Regions from separate parts of the Kaistia nematophila genome, predicted to be linked through region 2. Evidence: predicted binding sites of a transcription regulator. Region 2 holds the regulator's gene; each other region holds the start of a gene.
The links. The regulator PhoB, encoded in region 2, activates phosphate uptake and scavenging genes when phosphate is short. The targets are predictions, from matches to a motif close to TGTCATNNANCTGTCAT.

Region 1 (5,311 bases), on a different contig from region 2:
TGGTGATGGTGATGCCCCGAAACACCAGCTCGCCATTGACGCGCGAAAGATTCATGCCACCCGACGAAGCGCCGGTCGCATCGCAATCCGTCCGGAAGAACGAGGTTTTCGCCGCCGAGCGCGATTTGTCGATGGCGCGACGGACCTCGCAGCCCTGCGCGACGGGAACGTCGCGATCGACTTCCTTCTCCATCTCGGCCGGATGCGCGGTGATGACGATCAGCTTGTCGCCATTCTGCACCGGCACGTCCGGGGCGACCCGGAACGGCACGGCGCCCTCCAGCGGCTCGACCAGGCGGACGATGGCATAGTCGTTGTTCGAGCCCGCCTTCGGCTTCTTCGAGCCGAAATGCGTCTTGTCGTCGACGACGAGATCGATCATCGGCCCGTCGACGCTCTGTGGGCGGAAGAAGCATTTCCAGCGCCGCTTGCCCGAAGGCTCGAAGAAGACATGCGCCGCCGTCAGGATCTGCTGGTTGGTCAGGAACAGCGCGGCCGAACCGACCGAGGGCGACGGCGACAGGCAGCCGACATAGCCCGACACGCTGCGGATGCGCGCGATCTCGCCGCGCGACAGGCCGAGCGACGGCCCGATCGCCAGGAGCGAATCACGGTCGTCCCTGCCGTCGATAATGTTGACCCGCTCGACGGGCGGCAGGCGCGACGCACGGGCGAAATCGGCAAGCCCGATCGCCTGCGGCAGATCGATGGCGTGGGCGGCGGCGGGAAGGAGCAGGGAAAGGCAAAATATGAGGATACGCATGGCGTCGACCATGCCATGCCGCCGTCATCCCGTCACCCGTCTCTGCAACCCGGACGGGTCGCGCGAACATATTTGGTCGCAGCCCCGGATCACCACTTGTAGTCCTGCCACTAAGCTGGCTCAATTCATCGTGACGCTCTTCTAGACGTGTATCCAGACCAGGTTGTCGAAATGCAGTTGAGACCCGTCACCTACTACTCCGACTTCGTCGTCTACCCCGTCACACTCACCGCGCTGGTTGTAGCCGCCGTGCTCTGGCAGGGGCACATCAATCCGCTGGTCTGGATCGCCGCCTATGCCTTTGGCCTCTGCGTCTGGACGCTGGCCGAATACCTGATCCATCGCGGCATCCTGCACAATGTCGTCTATTTCAGGGATCTGCACGACAGGCATCACGCCGCGCCGACCGACCTGATCGGCACGCCGGTCTGGCTGAGCTTCCTGGTTCTCGCCGCGGTCGTGTTCTGGCCGAGCTGGTATCTGTTCGGTTTCGGCGTCGCGAGCGGTTTCACCGCCGGCGTCACGACCGGCTATGTCAGCTACAGCTTCGTCCATCATGTGCTGCACCACTGGCACCCGGCGCCCGGCAGCTATCTCTACAGGATCAAGCGGCGCCACGCCCTGCACCACCACAACGACGTCGAGGGCAATTTCGGCGTTACTACGCTGTTCTGGGACCACGTGTTCGGCACGGCGCTCTCCGAGCGCCCCGGCCAGGCAGCCCGCGCCCGGCGCCGGTCGCAATAGATCCAGCCCAACTCCCGAGGCGAGGGATCTCGCTCACCCGTCGTTGGCGGAGCTCAGTTCCTCGGGCCGGGTGCCTTCGTCCGCCTGCGCCCGGCGGAGCCGCACGCCGGGGCCGCCCTCGACCATCTGGCCATCGTCCTCGAAGATCACGCCGGCGCCATGCAGCGCGTCGCGCAGCGCGGCATAGACGCCGTGCGGCAGGATCTCGCCGCGGTCGAAGCGCTGCAGGGCCTCGAGCGGCACGCCCGCCTCGCGGGCCAGATCCTCGGGAAGCCAGCCAAGCCCTGCCAGGGCCATTCTGCATTGAACGACATTCATGTCCGTGCACCACCCAAATCCAATCGGTTCCAATAGAGCACCTGAGCGTGCCCCCGGCAACGGCCGGCCGCGCCGATGGCGCCGCGCGGGAATTGCGCGCCCCGCGTCGAGGCCGCATGATCGGCGCCGGACCAGGGAGAACAGCATGACGGAACCGACGCGGCTGACGGGCCGCATGGTGGCGGCGGCGCGGGCGCTCGCCGGGATCAGCCTCGAGGATCTCGCCGCCGCGGCCGGCCTCGGCCTCGAGACGACCCGCCTCGCCGAGAACAGCGGCAGCGCTCCCCTCGCCTCGCCGGACCAGGCGGCAGCGATCGGCGCCGCGCTGGAACATTTCGGTGTTCTGATACTGGAGGAAGCGGGCGGCCTCGGCGCCGGCGTGCGGCTGAAATTCACCCGCCTCGACGTGAAGCAGATCGCCCGACTGGAAGGCGAAGGCGGCCCGGCCGGCGACGACGACGTGCCCTGACCGGATGGGGGCCTGAAAACAACAAGGCCGCCGGTCAACTCAATGACCGACGGCCTCGTCGAATTTGGTGGGTGCACTAGGGATCGAACCTAGGACAAGCTGATTAAGAGTCAGCTGCTCTACCAACTGAGCTATGCACCCATTCGCGGAAACGACGGAGCGAAAGAAACCAGGCTCCACGACCAGCGAATGATCGAATTTGGTGGGTGCACTAGGGATCGAACCTAGGACAAGCTGATTAAGAGTCAGCTGCTCTACCAACTGAGCTATGCACCCATGTTCGTCGGCGCTTCGGTGTGGACCGTGGCGCCCCGGAACGAGGCGGTATGTAGCAAAGCGCCCCCGGCCTGTCCAGCCACGCATTCACGGGATTGTGGAAATCTTCGTGAGCGGGGCAGCAAGCCCGTCGAAACCGTCATTTCCCCGTCATGCGCGGCCGGTCTATTGCCGGCAATCCACGGCGTCCCTGCCACGGACCGCTCTGAAATGATTGAGGAAACTATGCTCAAGCCGATCCTGCGCAGCGCGCTGGCCGCCACGCTTCTCGCTGGCACCGCCCTCGCCTCGAATGCCGCCGAGCACTTCAACCGCCTCGCGACCTTCCACGTCGTCGACAACCTGCCTGCGGATGCCGACGCCGCGAAGAAGACCGTCGCCGAGATCATCACGGCGACCGCCGACGGCAAGACGCTGGTCTATACCGACAGCCCCGGCGAGCGGATCGGCCTGATCGACATCACGGATCCGAAGGCGCCGAAGCCCGCCGGCACGGTGGCGCTCGGTGGCGAACCGACCTCGACGGTCGTGGCCGGCGGCATCGCGCTCGTTGGCGTCGTCACGTCGAAGTCGAAGAGCGAGCCCTCGGGCCATCTCGCCATCGTCGACCTCGCAACCAAGACGGTGAAGGCGACCTGCGACCTCGGCGGCCAGCCGGATTCGCTCGCCAGGAGCCCGGACGGCAAGTTCCTCGCCATCGCGATCGAGAACGAGCGCGACGAGGAGATCAACGAAGGCGCCATCCCGCAGCTTCCCGGTGGCAACCTGACCAGCTTCGCCATCGGTGCTGACGGTTCCGTCGATTGCGCCACCAAGACGGTGATCGACGTCACCGGCCTCGCCGCGATCGCCCCGACCGATCCCGAGCCGGAATTCGTCGACATCAACGACAGGAACCAGGTCGTTCTCACCCTGCAGGAGAACAACCACATCGTCATCGCCGACCTCGCCACCGGCAAGGTCGTCAACCACTTCCCGGCCGGCACGGTCGACCTCGACGGCATCGACGTCAAGAAGGACGGCGTGATCGACCTCTCCGGCAAGATGGAGAACGTCGCCCGCGAGCCGGACGGCGTGCAGTGGATCGACGACACGCGCTTCTTCACCTCGAACGAGGGCGACTGGAAGGGCGGCTCGCGCGGCTTCTCGATCTTCAACGTCGACGGCACGCTCGAATATGACAGTGGCACCGCGTTCGAATACGAGACCGTCCGCCTCGGCCACTATCCGGAAAAGCGCAACAAGAAGGGCAATGAGCCGGAAGGCGCCGAAGTCGGCACCTTCGGTTCCGAAAAGCTGATCTTCGTCGGTTCCGAGCGCGCTTCCCTCGTCGGCGTCTACAAGGACGAAGGCGCCGGCAAGGCCCCGACCCTGCTGCAGGCGCTGCCGGGCGGCATCGGTCCGGAAGGCCTGCTCGCCATCCCGTCGCGCAACCTGTTCGTCACCGCCGCCGAGAACGACCTGCGCGAGGACGGCCTGATCGGCTCCGTCGTGACGATCTATGAGCGCTCCGACGCCCCGGCCGCCTACCCGACCATCGTCTCGGCCGACAAGAACGGCAAGCCGATCGGCTGGGCCGCCCTCTCGGGCACCGTCGCCGACGCAAAGGAAGCCGGCAAGCTCTACGCCGTCATCGACAGCGCCCAGTCGATCGGCCGCATCCTCACCATCGACGCCACCAAGACCCCGGCCGTCATCACCGACGAGATGACCGTCACCAAGGACGGCAAGCCGGTCGAACTGCTCGACCTCGAGGGCATCGCGCTTTCGAGCGACGGCGGCTTCTGGCTCGCCTCGGAAGGCAATCCCGAGCGCGAGAAGAACAAGACGCAGTCGTCGCTCGTCCGCGTCGACGCCAAGGGCGTCGTGCAGGAAGAGATCGCGCTACCGGAAGCGCTGGCCGCGCAGGCCACCCGCTTCGGCTTCGAGGGCGTGACCGTAGTCGGCTCCGGCGCCGACGAGACGGTCTGGATCGCCGTTCAGCGCGAGTGGAAGGACGATCCGAAGGGCTTCACCAAGCTCCTCGCCTATAAGCCCGCCTCGAAGGAATGGGCCGCCGTGCACTACCCGCTCGACAAGGCGGAAAAGGGCTGGGTCGGCCTCTCCGAGCTGACCGCGGTTCCTGGCGGCCTCGTCGCGATCGAACGCGACAACCAGATCGGTCGCGACGCGAAGATCAAGAAGCTCACCTTCATCTCGCTCGACGGCGTCAAGCCGGCCCCGCTCGGCGGCGAACTGCCCAAGGTCGTGAAGAAGGACCTCTACGACCTGCTGCCGGCGCTGCAGGCGACCAATGGCTACGTGCTCGACAAGATCGAGAGCTTCGCCCTCGACGCCGCCGGCAACGGCTATGCGATCACCGACAATGACGGCGTCGACGACCACTCCGGCGAGACGCAGTTCCTGCGCCTGGACGTCTCGCTGCCGAACTAGGCTGCGACTTCAACCGACTATGGACGGCGTCCTGCACCAGCAGGGCGCCGTTTTCGTTTTGGGATGGCAAGAAAGCCCCTCACCCAACCCTCTCCCGCAAGCGGGCGAGGGCTTTTGGGCTCAGCTTGGCTGAACGTCCTCTCCAGCGCGCCTCAGGAGGTGCTGCAGGACCGAACCAACCTCAACCGTCATCCCTGCGAAAGCAGGGATCCACCGCTGTCGAGAGCGAGGGCATCGCCATACGACGCGCCGGCGACGTCGCATCCCTTCCGACGGCGGTCGGCCAAGCGGGCGCATGGATTCCT
Region 2 (5,311 bases):
TCCGGGGCCTGACCCTTGGCGCCGCGCTGCTGGTGCTGCTTCTCCTCGGCGGCGTGATCCTGTCGCTGATCCACGGGTCGATCCCGGCTCTCTCCACCTTCGGGTTCGGCTTCCTCGCCAGCCAGTCTTGGAACCCGGTCACCGAGAAGTTCGGCGCGCTCGCGCCCATCTACGGCACGATCGTCACCTCCTTCATCGCGCTGCTCATCGCCGTTCCCGTCGGCATCGGCATCGCCATCTTCCTGACCGAGCTGTGCCCGCCCTGGCTGAAGCGTCCGATCGGCGTCGCCATCGAACTGCTCGCCGGCATCCCCTCGATCATCTACGGCATCTGGGGTCTGTTCGTCTTCGCGCCCTTCTTCCAGACGACGATCCAGCCCTTCCTGATCGACGTCTTCGCGCCGATCCCGGTGCTGAACAGCCTGTTCGCCGGCCCGCCTTACGGCATCGGCGTGCTGACCGCCGGCTTCATCCTGGCGATCATGGTGCTGCCCTTCATCACCTCGATCACCCGCGACGTGTTCGACACCGTGCCGCCGGTCCTCAAGGAAGCGACCTACGGCCTCGGCTGCACGACCTCGGAAGTGGTGCGCAAGGTGGTGCTGCCCTACACCCGCGTCGGTGTCATCGGCGGCGTCATGCTCGGCCTCGGCCGCGCGCTCGGCGAGACGATGGCGGTCACCTTCGTGATCGGCAACGCGCACAAGATCTCCGCCTCGATCATGGCGCCGGGCACGACCATCTCGGCCTCGATCGCCAATGAATTCACCGAGGCCGTCGGCGACCTCTACACCTCGTCGCTGATCGCCCTCGGCCTCATCCTCTTCGTCATCACCTTCATCGTCCTGGCGGCGGCGCGTCTTCTCCTGATGCGCATGAACGTCAAGGCCGGCAACTGAGGCGCGCGACCATGGCAAGCTCTCTCAGCACCGCCGCGGCCGGCTATTCCGCCGCGACAACGCCCGCCGCGCAGGCGCTCTATCGCCGCCGCCGTCGTGGCAACGCGATCCTGCTGGCGCTCTCCTTCGCCGCGACGGGCTTCGGCCTGATCTGCCTCGTGCTGATCCTGCTGGCGCTGCTCTACCAGGGCTTCAGCGGCCTCTCGCTGGCGGTCTTCACCGAGATGACCCCGCCGCCCGGCTCTGCCGGTGGCCTGCTCAACGCCATCTGGGGCAGTCTGGTCATGACCGTCGGCGGCGTCGTCATCGGCACGCCGATCGGCATCCTGGCCGGCACCTACATGTCGGAATACGGCCGTCACAACAAGCTGACGACGGTGGTCCGCTTCATCAACGACATCCTGCTGGCGGCCCCTTCGATCGTCATCGGCCTGTTCGTCTACGAGGTGATCGTCGTCCAGATGGGCCATTTCTCGGCCTTCGCCGGCATGGTGGCGCTTGCGATCCTGGTGATCCCGGTCGTCGTCCGCACCACCGAGGACATGCTGAACCTGGTGCCGAACCAGCTGCGTGAAGCCGCCGCCGCGCTCGGCCTGCCGCGCTCGATCATGATCCGTCACGTCGCCTACAAGGCGGCGCTCTCCGGCATCGTCACCGGCGTGCTGCTGGCGATCGCCCGCGTCAGCGGCGAAACCGCCCCGCTGCTCTTCACGGCGCTGAACAACCAGTTCTGGAGCACCGACCTGAACGCGCCGATGTCGTCGCTGCCGGTCACCATCTTCCAGTTTGCCCTGTCGCCCTATCCGGACTGGCAGAAGCTGGCCTGGTCCGGCGCCCTGCTCATCACCTTTACCGTGCTGGCGCTCAACATCGTCGCCCGCGCCTTCCTCAGCCCCAAGGCTTCCAAATGACCCAGACCGCGTTGAACACGGCCGGCATGGCCGAGAAGATTTCGATCCGCAATCTGAAGTTCTTCTACGGCGACAGCCTGGCGCTGAAGACCATCAACCTGCCGCTCTTCGAGAAGAAGGTCACCGCCTTCATCGGCCCGTCGGGTTGCGGCAAGTCGACCCTGCTGCGCGTGCTGAACCGCATGTACGACCTCTATCCGCGCCAGCGCGCCGAGGGCGAGGTGATCTTCGACGGCAAGAACGTCCTCGATCCCGACCAGGACCGCAACATGCTGCGCGCCCGCGTCGGCATGGTGTTCCAGAAGCCGACGCCGTTCCCGATGTCGATCTACGACAACATCGCCTTCGGCATCCGCCTCTACGAGAACATCTCGCGCTCCGAGATGGACGGACGCGTCGAGGCGGCGCTGACGCGCGGCGCCCTCTGGAACGAGGTCAAGGACAAGCTGCACTCCAGCGGCCTCAGCCTCTCCGGCGGCCAGCAGCAGCGCCTCTGCATCGCCCGCACCATCGCGGTACGGCCGGAAGTCGTGCTGTTCGACGAGCCGTGCTCGGCGCTCGATCCGATCTCGACCGCCAAGATCGAGGAACTGATCGACGAGCTGACGACCGACTACACGATCGCCATCGTCACCCACAACATGCAGCAGGCGGCGCGCGTCTCCGACTACACGGCCTTCATGTATCTCGGCGAGCTGATCGAATTCGACGAGACCACGAAGATCTTCACCTCGCCGTCCGACAAGCGCACCCAGGACTATATCACCGGTCGCTTCGGCTAAGCCGGGCCACGGGTAGGAGCACGACATGTCCGAACACATCGTTTCCAAGTACGACGAAGAGCTGAACGACGTTGCCCGCCGGATCGCCGAGATGGGCGGCATGGCGGAGCGTCTCGTCGACGTCGCCGTCGGCTCGCTGATGCGGCTCGACACTGATACGGCGCGCGCCGTCATCGCCGACGACAAGAAGCTCGACGTGCTGCAGCGCGAATGTGAAGAGCGCGCGATCATGATTATTGCGCGTCGTCAGCCGATGGCGATGGACCTGCGCGAAGTCATCGCCGCCCAGCGCATCGCCAGCGACCTCGAGCGCATCGGCGACCTCGCCAAGAACATCGCCAAGCGCGTCATCGCGCTCGACGGCCAGTTCCAGTCGAAGCGCTTCAACACCGGTGTCGAGCACATGGCGCAGCTGTCGCTCGCCCAGCTCAAGGACGTGCTCGACTCCTACGCCACGCGTGACGTCGAGCAGGCCTACCAGGTCTGGAAGCGCGACGAAGAGATCGACGCGATGTACACGTCGCTCTTCCGCGAACTGCTGACCTACATGATGGAAGATCCGCGCAACATCACCTTCTGCACGCATCTCCTGTTCTGCGCCAAGAACATCGAGCGCATCGGCGACCACGCCACCAACATCGCCGAAACGGTGCACTATGTCGTCACCGGCCAGGTTCTGGCCGAGGATCGTCCGAAGCAGGACGATTCCAGCACGACCGCCGTTGCCTATGAGCAGAACTGACCAAACGCCTGAATGCTAGGATCTTCGTGAATGACGCCGCGCGTTATGATCGTCGAGGATGAGGAGGCGCTGAGCCTCCTCCTCCGCTACAACCTCGAAGCCGAGGGTTATGCCGTCGAAGTGGTGCCGCGTGGCGACGATGCCGAGATGCGCCTGCTCGAGACCGTGCCCGACCTGCTGCTGCTCGACTGGATGCTGCCCGGGATCTCGGGCATCGAACTCTGCCGCCGCCTCCGTGCCCGCGATGCCACCCGCACGTTGCCGGTGATCATGCTCACCGCCCGCGGCGAGGAGCAGGAGCGCATCCGCGGCCTCGCCACCGGCGCCGACGACTATGTCGTCAAGCCGTTCTCCGTGCCGGAGCTTATGGCGCGCGTCCGCGCCATCCTTCGCCGTTCGCGCCCGGAGGTGATCGCCTCGCTGCTGCGCGCCGGCGACATCGAGCTCGACCGCGAGACGCATCGCGTCCGCCGTTCGGGTCGCGAGCTGCATCTCGGCCCGACCGAGTTCCGCCTGCTCGAATATCTGATGAAGAGCCCCGGCCGCGTATTTTCCCGCGAGCAGCTGCTCGACGGCGTTTGGGGCCGTGACGTCTATGTCGACGAGCGCACCGTCGACGTCCATATCGGCCGCCTGCGCAAGGCGGTGAACCGCGGCCGCGTCAAGGATCCGATCCGCACCGTGCGGGGCTCCGGCTATTCCTTCGACGACCAGTTCGCCGCCGCCTGAATCCCTTTCATCGCCGCCTTTCCCCCGGGAGGCGGCCTGAAGACAAGCAAAGCCGCGTTCGGGTATCTCCCGGCGCGGCTTTTTGCTGCCCGGATGGGAGTGCTACAAAAAGAAACGGCCGTGCGCCTCGGGGGGAGGGCGGCACGGCCGGAATGGCATTTCGGGACGAAGGCGCGGACGCCGTCGTCGTCAGGCTGGCGCGATCAGGCGCCGACGGCCTTCTTCTGGCGGCGGTCATGCACCGGCTGGTAGGCTACCCGCGAATGATATTCGCAATAGGGAATGCCCGAATTCGAGCGCTGGCCGCAGAAGTGGAAATCCTCGGTGCTCGGGTCGCCGATCGGCCACTTGCAGGTCTGCTCGGTGAGCGTGAGGATCGTGGCGTGCAGGCTGATCGGAACGACGACGTCGTCCGAGCTGACAGGCCGTGGCACGCGCCGCGGCTCGGGCGCCATCTGGCCGAGAGGCTTCAGGGCCGTGTTGCCGGCCACCATCGGCCTGACGGGATTGGGACGCCCTGTCGTTGCAGAGCGGCTACTGGTCGTCGACGCGGGCTTGCGCGGGCGGGCGACCGGCGCTGCGGCCGGCTTGGCACGACCCGAGAGGCTCAGCCGATGTACCTTGCCGATGACTGCGTTACGCGTTACGCCGCCGAGTTCCGAAGCGATCTGGCTTGCGCTCAGGCCGTCGGTCCAGAGCTTCTTCAGCAACTCAACCCGTTCGTCCGTCCAAGTCATTAGCGTGTCCTTGTCGGTCGGAGCGATACCCGGAATCCTGTCACGGTCGTTCAGCCGGGATGCCGGACGACTGCGGACGCCATACAAGGGTCAGGGGGAGGTACCTGCTCGATATTTCGTGTCTTAACGAAAAGTAAAATACTATATGGCGTGACTCGGTGACAAGAGTCCGGGGGATTCGTCAAAGAGGATCCGGCCGTTTTCCCCAACTTGCAGCGCATTCCCGATCCGTGAGTCCGGTCAAACGCTTAGCCGTCGTGACGTGGCTGCGGGCGGTGATTTGATTGACACAAATCGTCACGACCGTGATATAAGGGCAACGCAAAAAGGTGCTGCTCGGCGCGTCGGCCTCGGGCAGCACCTTTGATTTTTAGGCATCCGTTTCCGTGGTTTCATCCGAAGGAGGGGATATGAGCGCCCCCGATACCAGCGTTAAAAAGACCTCGACCAGCCTCTTCGACACCTTTTCGCGTGCGCCGCTCGAATTCGAGCGAGGCGAGGGGGCCTGGGT
Region 3 (5,311 bases), on a different contig from region 2:
GCGCTGCCCTGGGGCGACAACAGCGGGCTGCATACCTACAATCGCAGCGCCACGCTTGAAGTGATCGACCTCTTCGGCTCGCGCGGCTGAACCTTCTCCAAAAGTCCGTCACCCGACCTTCTCCCGCCAGCGGGCTGGGGTGAGGATTCTATTGACTCGATCTCGACAAATATGAAAAAGATTTTTGTATAAGAAATTCGAGTGAGGGGTCGATATGGCGGACACGATGGTGGAGAGCGACCTGGTCGTGCGGGGTGGCAAGCGGATCGACTGGATCCGCTCGCGAATGCGGCTACTCGCGGGCGTCCGGGCCGAGTTCGAGCGCGAGAAGCCCTTTGCCGGCCTCTCGATCGGCGTCTCGCTGCATCTGGAGCCGAAGACGGCGGTGCTGCTCGAGGTTCTGAAGGCAGGCGGTGCTGCGATCGTTGGCACCGGCAATCATGGCTCGACGCAGGACGACATCGTCGCCGTTCTGCGGGCGCAGGGCATGAACCTGTTTGGCAAGCGCGACGATGACCTCCAGCAGCATCTGGCGAACGTGGCGAAGGTCGTCGCGGCGAAGCCGGACATCCTGCTCGACAATGGCGCCGATCTCGTCGCGCTCGCGATCGAGGCAGGCACCGAAGCCACGATCCGGGGCGGCACGGAGGAGACGACATCGGGCGGCGACCGGCTGCGCGGCGAACTCGCCGGCAAGGTGCCGTTTCCGGTCATCGTCATCAACGACAGCCCGCTGAAGCAGATCGCCGAGAACCGCCATGCCGTCGGCCAGTCGATCGTCGAGAGCTTCATGCGGATCACCAACCTGATGATCCCCGGCCGGCGCTTCGTCGTCGTCGGCTATGGCTGGTGCGGGCGGGGCATTGCGCAATATCTCGATGCGCTTGGCGGTCGCGTCGCGGTGGTCGAGACCGATGCGATCAAGGCCCTGGAGGCGGCCCTCGACGGCCATCGCGTCGGGACGGCAGAGGACCTGGCCGCCTGGGGCGAAGTCTTCATCACGGCGACGGGGCGCCCCGGCGTACTCGGCGCCAAGGCGATCGCCGGGATGCGCTCCGGCGCGGTGCTTGCCAATTCCGGCCACTTCCCCTGGGAGATCGATGTCGCGGCACTTCGGGCCCAGGCGGTCGGCTCGCAACTGGTGGACGATTCGCTGGAGCGGATCGAACTCGCGGATGGCCGCCATGTCGTGCTTGTCGCTGACGGGCGCATGTTCAACCTCGCCGGCCGCGAGCCGAAGGGCAACTCGATCGAATCCATGGACATCGGCTTCATGCTGCAGGCGCTGTCGCTCGCACGCGTCGCCGGGGCCGGCCGTACGGGACTGGTGCCGGGCGCCCAGCCGGTTCCGGACGACATCAACCAAACGATCGCCCGCCGCATGGTGGCCGAGATGGGAGCGCATCTGTAGAACCACTTTGTCGCCATCGGCGCGGCAGGATGGAAGCTTCGGGAGCGGGCGGTCGGATGACGGACGAAGGCGGGATCGAGAGCCCGAACTATGGCGTACCCGCCCTCGACAAGGCGCTGGATATCCTGGAACTGCTGGCCGGCAGCAAGGAGGGGATGACGCTGGGCGAGATCGCGGCGGCGGTGGATCGCTCGGTCAACCAGATCTACCGGACGCTGGTGACGCTGGAGCGGCGGGGCTATCTGTTCCGCGCCCGTCCGTCCGGGCTCTATTTCCTGTCGCTGATGCTGTTCGAGATCGCGCACCGGCAGGAGCCGATGCGCGGGCTCATCGATATGGCTCTGCCGGCGATGCGCGCCCTCAGCGAGGCGATCGGCCAGTCCTGCAATCTCAGCATCCACGATGCCGGCCGGGTCGTCGTCATCGCCCAGATCGACAGTCCCAGCCCGTTCGGCTTTCGCGTCCGCGCCGGCGCGACCTTTCCGCTGTTCGAAAGCGCCACCGGCCGGCTGCTGATGGCGTTTGAGCCGGATGACACCAAGGTGCGGTGCTGGCTGCAGGGCGACAGCGAGTCGGCCTGGGAAACGTTGGGGGTTGGTCTCGCGACGATCCGCGAGCGCGGTTTCGAGGAGGAGGCGGACAGCCTGCAACCTGGCGTCACCGACCTGGCCTTTCCGATCCTCTCTCGCGACGGCCGCGTCGTCGCGGCCCTGACCGTGCCCTATGTGACGACGAGCTACAGTCGCCGGCCGATCGCCGATGTCCGTGCAGCGGCCGGGAATGCGGCCGCGGCGATCAACGCGGCGATCCGGGGCGAGGGCGGCTAGAGCGTTTCCGAGCGAAGTGGAGACCGGTTCGCGTGAAGAAAACGCGACCAAACTAGCGCTCGTATTTTTCCAGGAACGCCTCGATTTCGAGGGTACGGAAGTCGGGCAGGGCGAGCCGCAGCGCCTCGTGATCCCAATCCCACCAGGCGAGCGCCATCAGCCGGTCGGCGATCTCGGCGGGGAAGCGGCGCTTGATCGTTCTGGCGGCGACGCCGACGGCGATCTCATATGGGCCGACATCCTTCGTGACGACGGCGCCGGAGCCGATGATCGCGCCGGTGCCGATCGAGACGCCGGCGAGCACCGTGACGCCGTGACCGATCCAGACGTCGTGGCCGATCGTGCATGGGGTCGAGCGGCGCCAGTCGAAGAACGCGGCCTCATCGGCTTCGCCCTCGAAATACTTCGAGGCGCGATAGGTGAAGTGGGACTGGCTGGCCCGCCATTGCGGATGGTTGCCCGGGTTGATGCGCACCGCCGCGGCGATCGAGCAGAACTTGCCGATCGTCGAATAGATCACGTCGCCCTGCTCGGAGACGTAGGAATAATCGCCCATCGTCGTCTCGATCATCGACGTTCCGGCGCCGACCTCGGTGTAGCGCCCGAGCGTCGATTGCTCGACGCGGGCGGTCGCGTGGATGGACGGCGTCAGGCCGAGCGGCATCGCGGGAACTCCCATGTGGTGGATCCGGCGATAAGTGGATCCAGATCATGACGCTGCGATGACTAAGCCGGCGAAGCCGATTTATGCTTGATCTGCCGTGTAGTGTTGTTCGGGCCCCAAGTGGAAAAGACCGTCACAAAAGCTTTGCTTCGAAATTGCATGATCCGCCCAATTCGGGAGATCATGACATGTTGGTTCTGGACGGCGTTGCGCGACACTTCAACAACAAGGCAGCCGTCAGCGACGTCAGCTTGACGATCGGCTCCGGTAGCTTTGTCGGCGTGATCGGGCGTTCCGGTGCCGGCAAGTCGACCCTGTTGCGCATGGTCAACCGCCTTGTCGATCCGACGGCCGGCTCCATTCGCTTCGGTGATGTCGATGTCACCAAGCTGAAGGGCCAGGCGCTGCGCGACTGGCGCGCCCGCTGTGCGATGATCTTCCAGCAGTTCAACCTCGTCGGCCGCCTCGATGTCCTCACCAACGTCCTGATGGGCCGCCTGAACACCGTCTCGACGCCGCGTTCGTTGCTGCAGCTCTGGAAGGACGAGGACCGCGCCGTGGCGCTTTCCGCGCTCGAGCAGTTCGATATCTCCCAGCTCGCGGCGCAGCGCGCCGACAGCCTTTCCGGTGGCCAGCAGCAGCGTGTCGCGATTGCCCGCGCGCTGGTGCAGGAACCCGAGATCATTCTCGCCGACGAGCCGATCGCCTCGCTCGATCCGCGCAACACCAAGGTGGTGATGGATGCGCTGCTGCGCATCAATCGCCACTACGGCATCACCGTCATGTGCAACCTGCACTCGCTCGATCTGGCCCGCACCTATTGCGACCGGCTGATCGGCATGTCGGCCGGCCGTGTCGTCTTCGACGGCGTTCCCGAAGAACTGACCGAGGGCGTCGCCCGCGACCTCTACGGCCTCGAGGCCGATGACGTTCTCGATTTCGACCCGGCGATTTCGCCGGAGCGTTTCCGCGGCGCCGTGCCTGCCGCGGCCTGATCTCAAGACCGAGTTCAAACGGTGCCGGAACGGCACTGCCAACACCTGGAGAATACCCATGCTGAACCGCCGCACGCTTTTCGGCGCCGCTTTCGCAGGCCTCGCGCTTGCCGGTGTCGCTTCGCCCGCTTTCGCCGACTGGAAGGCGGATTTCCCGGAGCTGACGATCGCCGTTATCCCGGCTGAGAACGCGTCGACCACCACCGACCGCTACCAGCCGCTGGCCGACTATCTCGGCAAGCAGCTCGGCGTTCCGGTCAAGCTGGCCGTCGCCACCGACTACGCCGCCGTCATCGAGGCGCAGCGCGCCGGCAATGCCCAGATCGCCATGTACGGCCCGGCCTCCTACGCTCGCGCCGTGCTGACCGGCGTTGAAGTCGACCCGCTGGTCGTTCCGCGCCATTCGAACGGCGCCACCGGCTATTATTCGGTCATCTATACGCTCGCGAACGGCCCCTACAAGTCGATCGACGACCTGAAGGGCAAGACGCTCGCTCTGGTCGATTCCAACTCGACCTCGGGCAACAACGCCCCGCGCTTCTTCCTGCATCGCGATGGCAAGGACGTCGACACGTTCTTCGGCAAGGCGATCTTCGCCGGCAGCCATGACAACGCCGTCCTCGCGCTTGCCCAGGGCACCGTCGACGCCGCTGCCAATTCCTGGAACTCGGAAGACGATTCCAACCTGACCCGCATGATCTCCAAGGGCGTTCTCAAGAATGCCGATGGCAAGCCGATGACGAAGGAAGACTTCCGCATCGTCTTCAAGACCGACTTCCTGCCGGAAGGCCCGTTCTCGGTCCTGTCGGCTCTGCCGGCCGACCTGAAGGCCCAGATCAAGCAGGCCTTCCTGGACATGCCGAAGAACGACGCCAAGGCGTTCGCCGGCCTTTCGGACGGCAAGGACACCGAGTTCGTCGCGATCGAGCCGGCAACGCTCCAGCCGATCATCGACATGGTCAAGTTCAACGACGAGCAGCGCAAGAAGGGCTCCTGAGCCCCTTCAAGCCTTTCGGGAGGCGGCCGGTCCATCCGGCCGCCTTTTTCGTAACCGGCCGCATGTCGCGGTTGTCCGTCCTGCCCGGCGGATGAAGAACAAGCGGAGACGGCCCTTGGCGACCGCCATTGCAAAGCTTCCGGACCAGCAGGCCGCCGCGCTCAGTCGTGGCTACGCCAGCGCGGTCGCAGCCAAGCGGATGAAGACGCTGGCCGTCCTCGCCGTGCTGGCGGTGCTGATCGTCATCAGCGGCCAGATGGCGGATATCCGCCCCTGGAAGCTGATCACCAATATCGGCAATTTCGGCTCCTTCATCGGCCGCACGCTGCCGACGCTGACGCTGGGCAATCTCTTCTCCGATATCGCCGCCTGGTACTGGAACTTCGGCGCCTGGTTCCGGCTGCTGGTCGAAACGAT

Region 1: OSH07_RS09390 (esterase-like activity of phytase family protein) is a predicted target of PhoB. The motif match lies at 2,711-2,727, and genes of this name have one in related genera.
Region 3: phnC (phosphonate ABC transporter ATP-binding protein) is a predicted target of PhoB. The motif match lies at 2,950-2,966, and genes of this name have one in related genera.

What each region holds. Positions count from the first base shown of each region.
Region 1 covers NZ_JAPKNK010000003.1:178,731-184,041, forward strand. Annotated here, with positions in the region: gene OSH07_RS09360 (trypsin-like serine peptidase) at 1-775, opposite strand, end outside; gene OSH07_RS09365 (sterol desaturase family protein) at 935-1,510, shown strand; gene OSH07_RS09370 (DNA-binding protein) at 1,544-1,828, opposite strand; gene OSH07_RS09375 (XRE family transcriptional regulator) at 1,974-2,297, shown strand; tRNA gene OSH07_RS09380 (tRNA-Lys) at 2,363-2,438, opposite strand; tRNA gene OSH07_RS09385 (tRNA-Lys) at 2,498-2,573, opposite strand; gene OSH07_RS09390 (esterase-like activity of phytase family protein) at 2,799-5,006, shown strand.
Region 2 covers NZ_JAPKNK010000001.1:823,915-829,225, forward strand. Annotated here, with positions in the region: gene pstC (phosphate ABC transporter permease subunit PstC) at 1-899, shown strand, start outside; gene pstA (phosphate ABC transporter permease PstA) at 911-1,810, shown strand; gene pstB (phosphate ABC transporter ATP-binding protein PstB) at 1,807-2,592, shown strand; gene phoU (phosphate signaling complex protein PhoU) at 2,618-3,334, shown strand; gene phoB (phosphate regulon transcriptional regulator PhoB) at 3,365-4,063, shown strand; gene OSH07_RS03750 (GcrA family cell cycle regulator) at 4,267-4,800, opposite strand; gene OSH07_RS03755 (aspartate aminotransferase family protein) at 5,211-5,311, shown strand, end outside.
Region 3 covers NZ_JAPKNK010000008.1:46,055-51,365, forward strand. Annotated here, with positions in the region: gene OSH07_RS17625 (glucosamine inositolphosphorylceramide transferase family protein) at 1-90, shown strand, start outside; gene OSH07_RS17630 (adenosylhomocysteinase) at 215-1,411, shown strand; gene OSH07_RS17635 (IclR family transcriptional regulator) at 1,468-2,238, shown strand; gene OSH07_RS17640 (LbetaH domain-containing protein) at 2,291-2,917, opposite strand; gene phnC (phosphonate ABC transporter ATP-binding protein) at 3,091-3,897, shown strand; gene phnD (phosphonate ABC transporter substrate-binding protein) at 3,956-4,894, shown strand; gene phnE (phosphonate ABC transporter, permease protein PhnE) at 5,010-5,311, shown strand, end outside.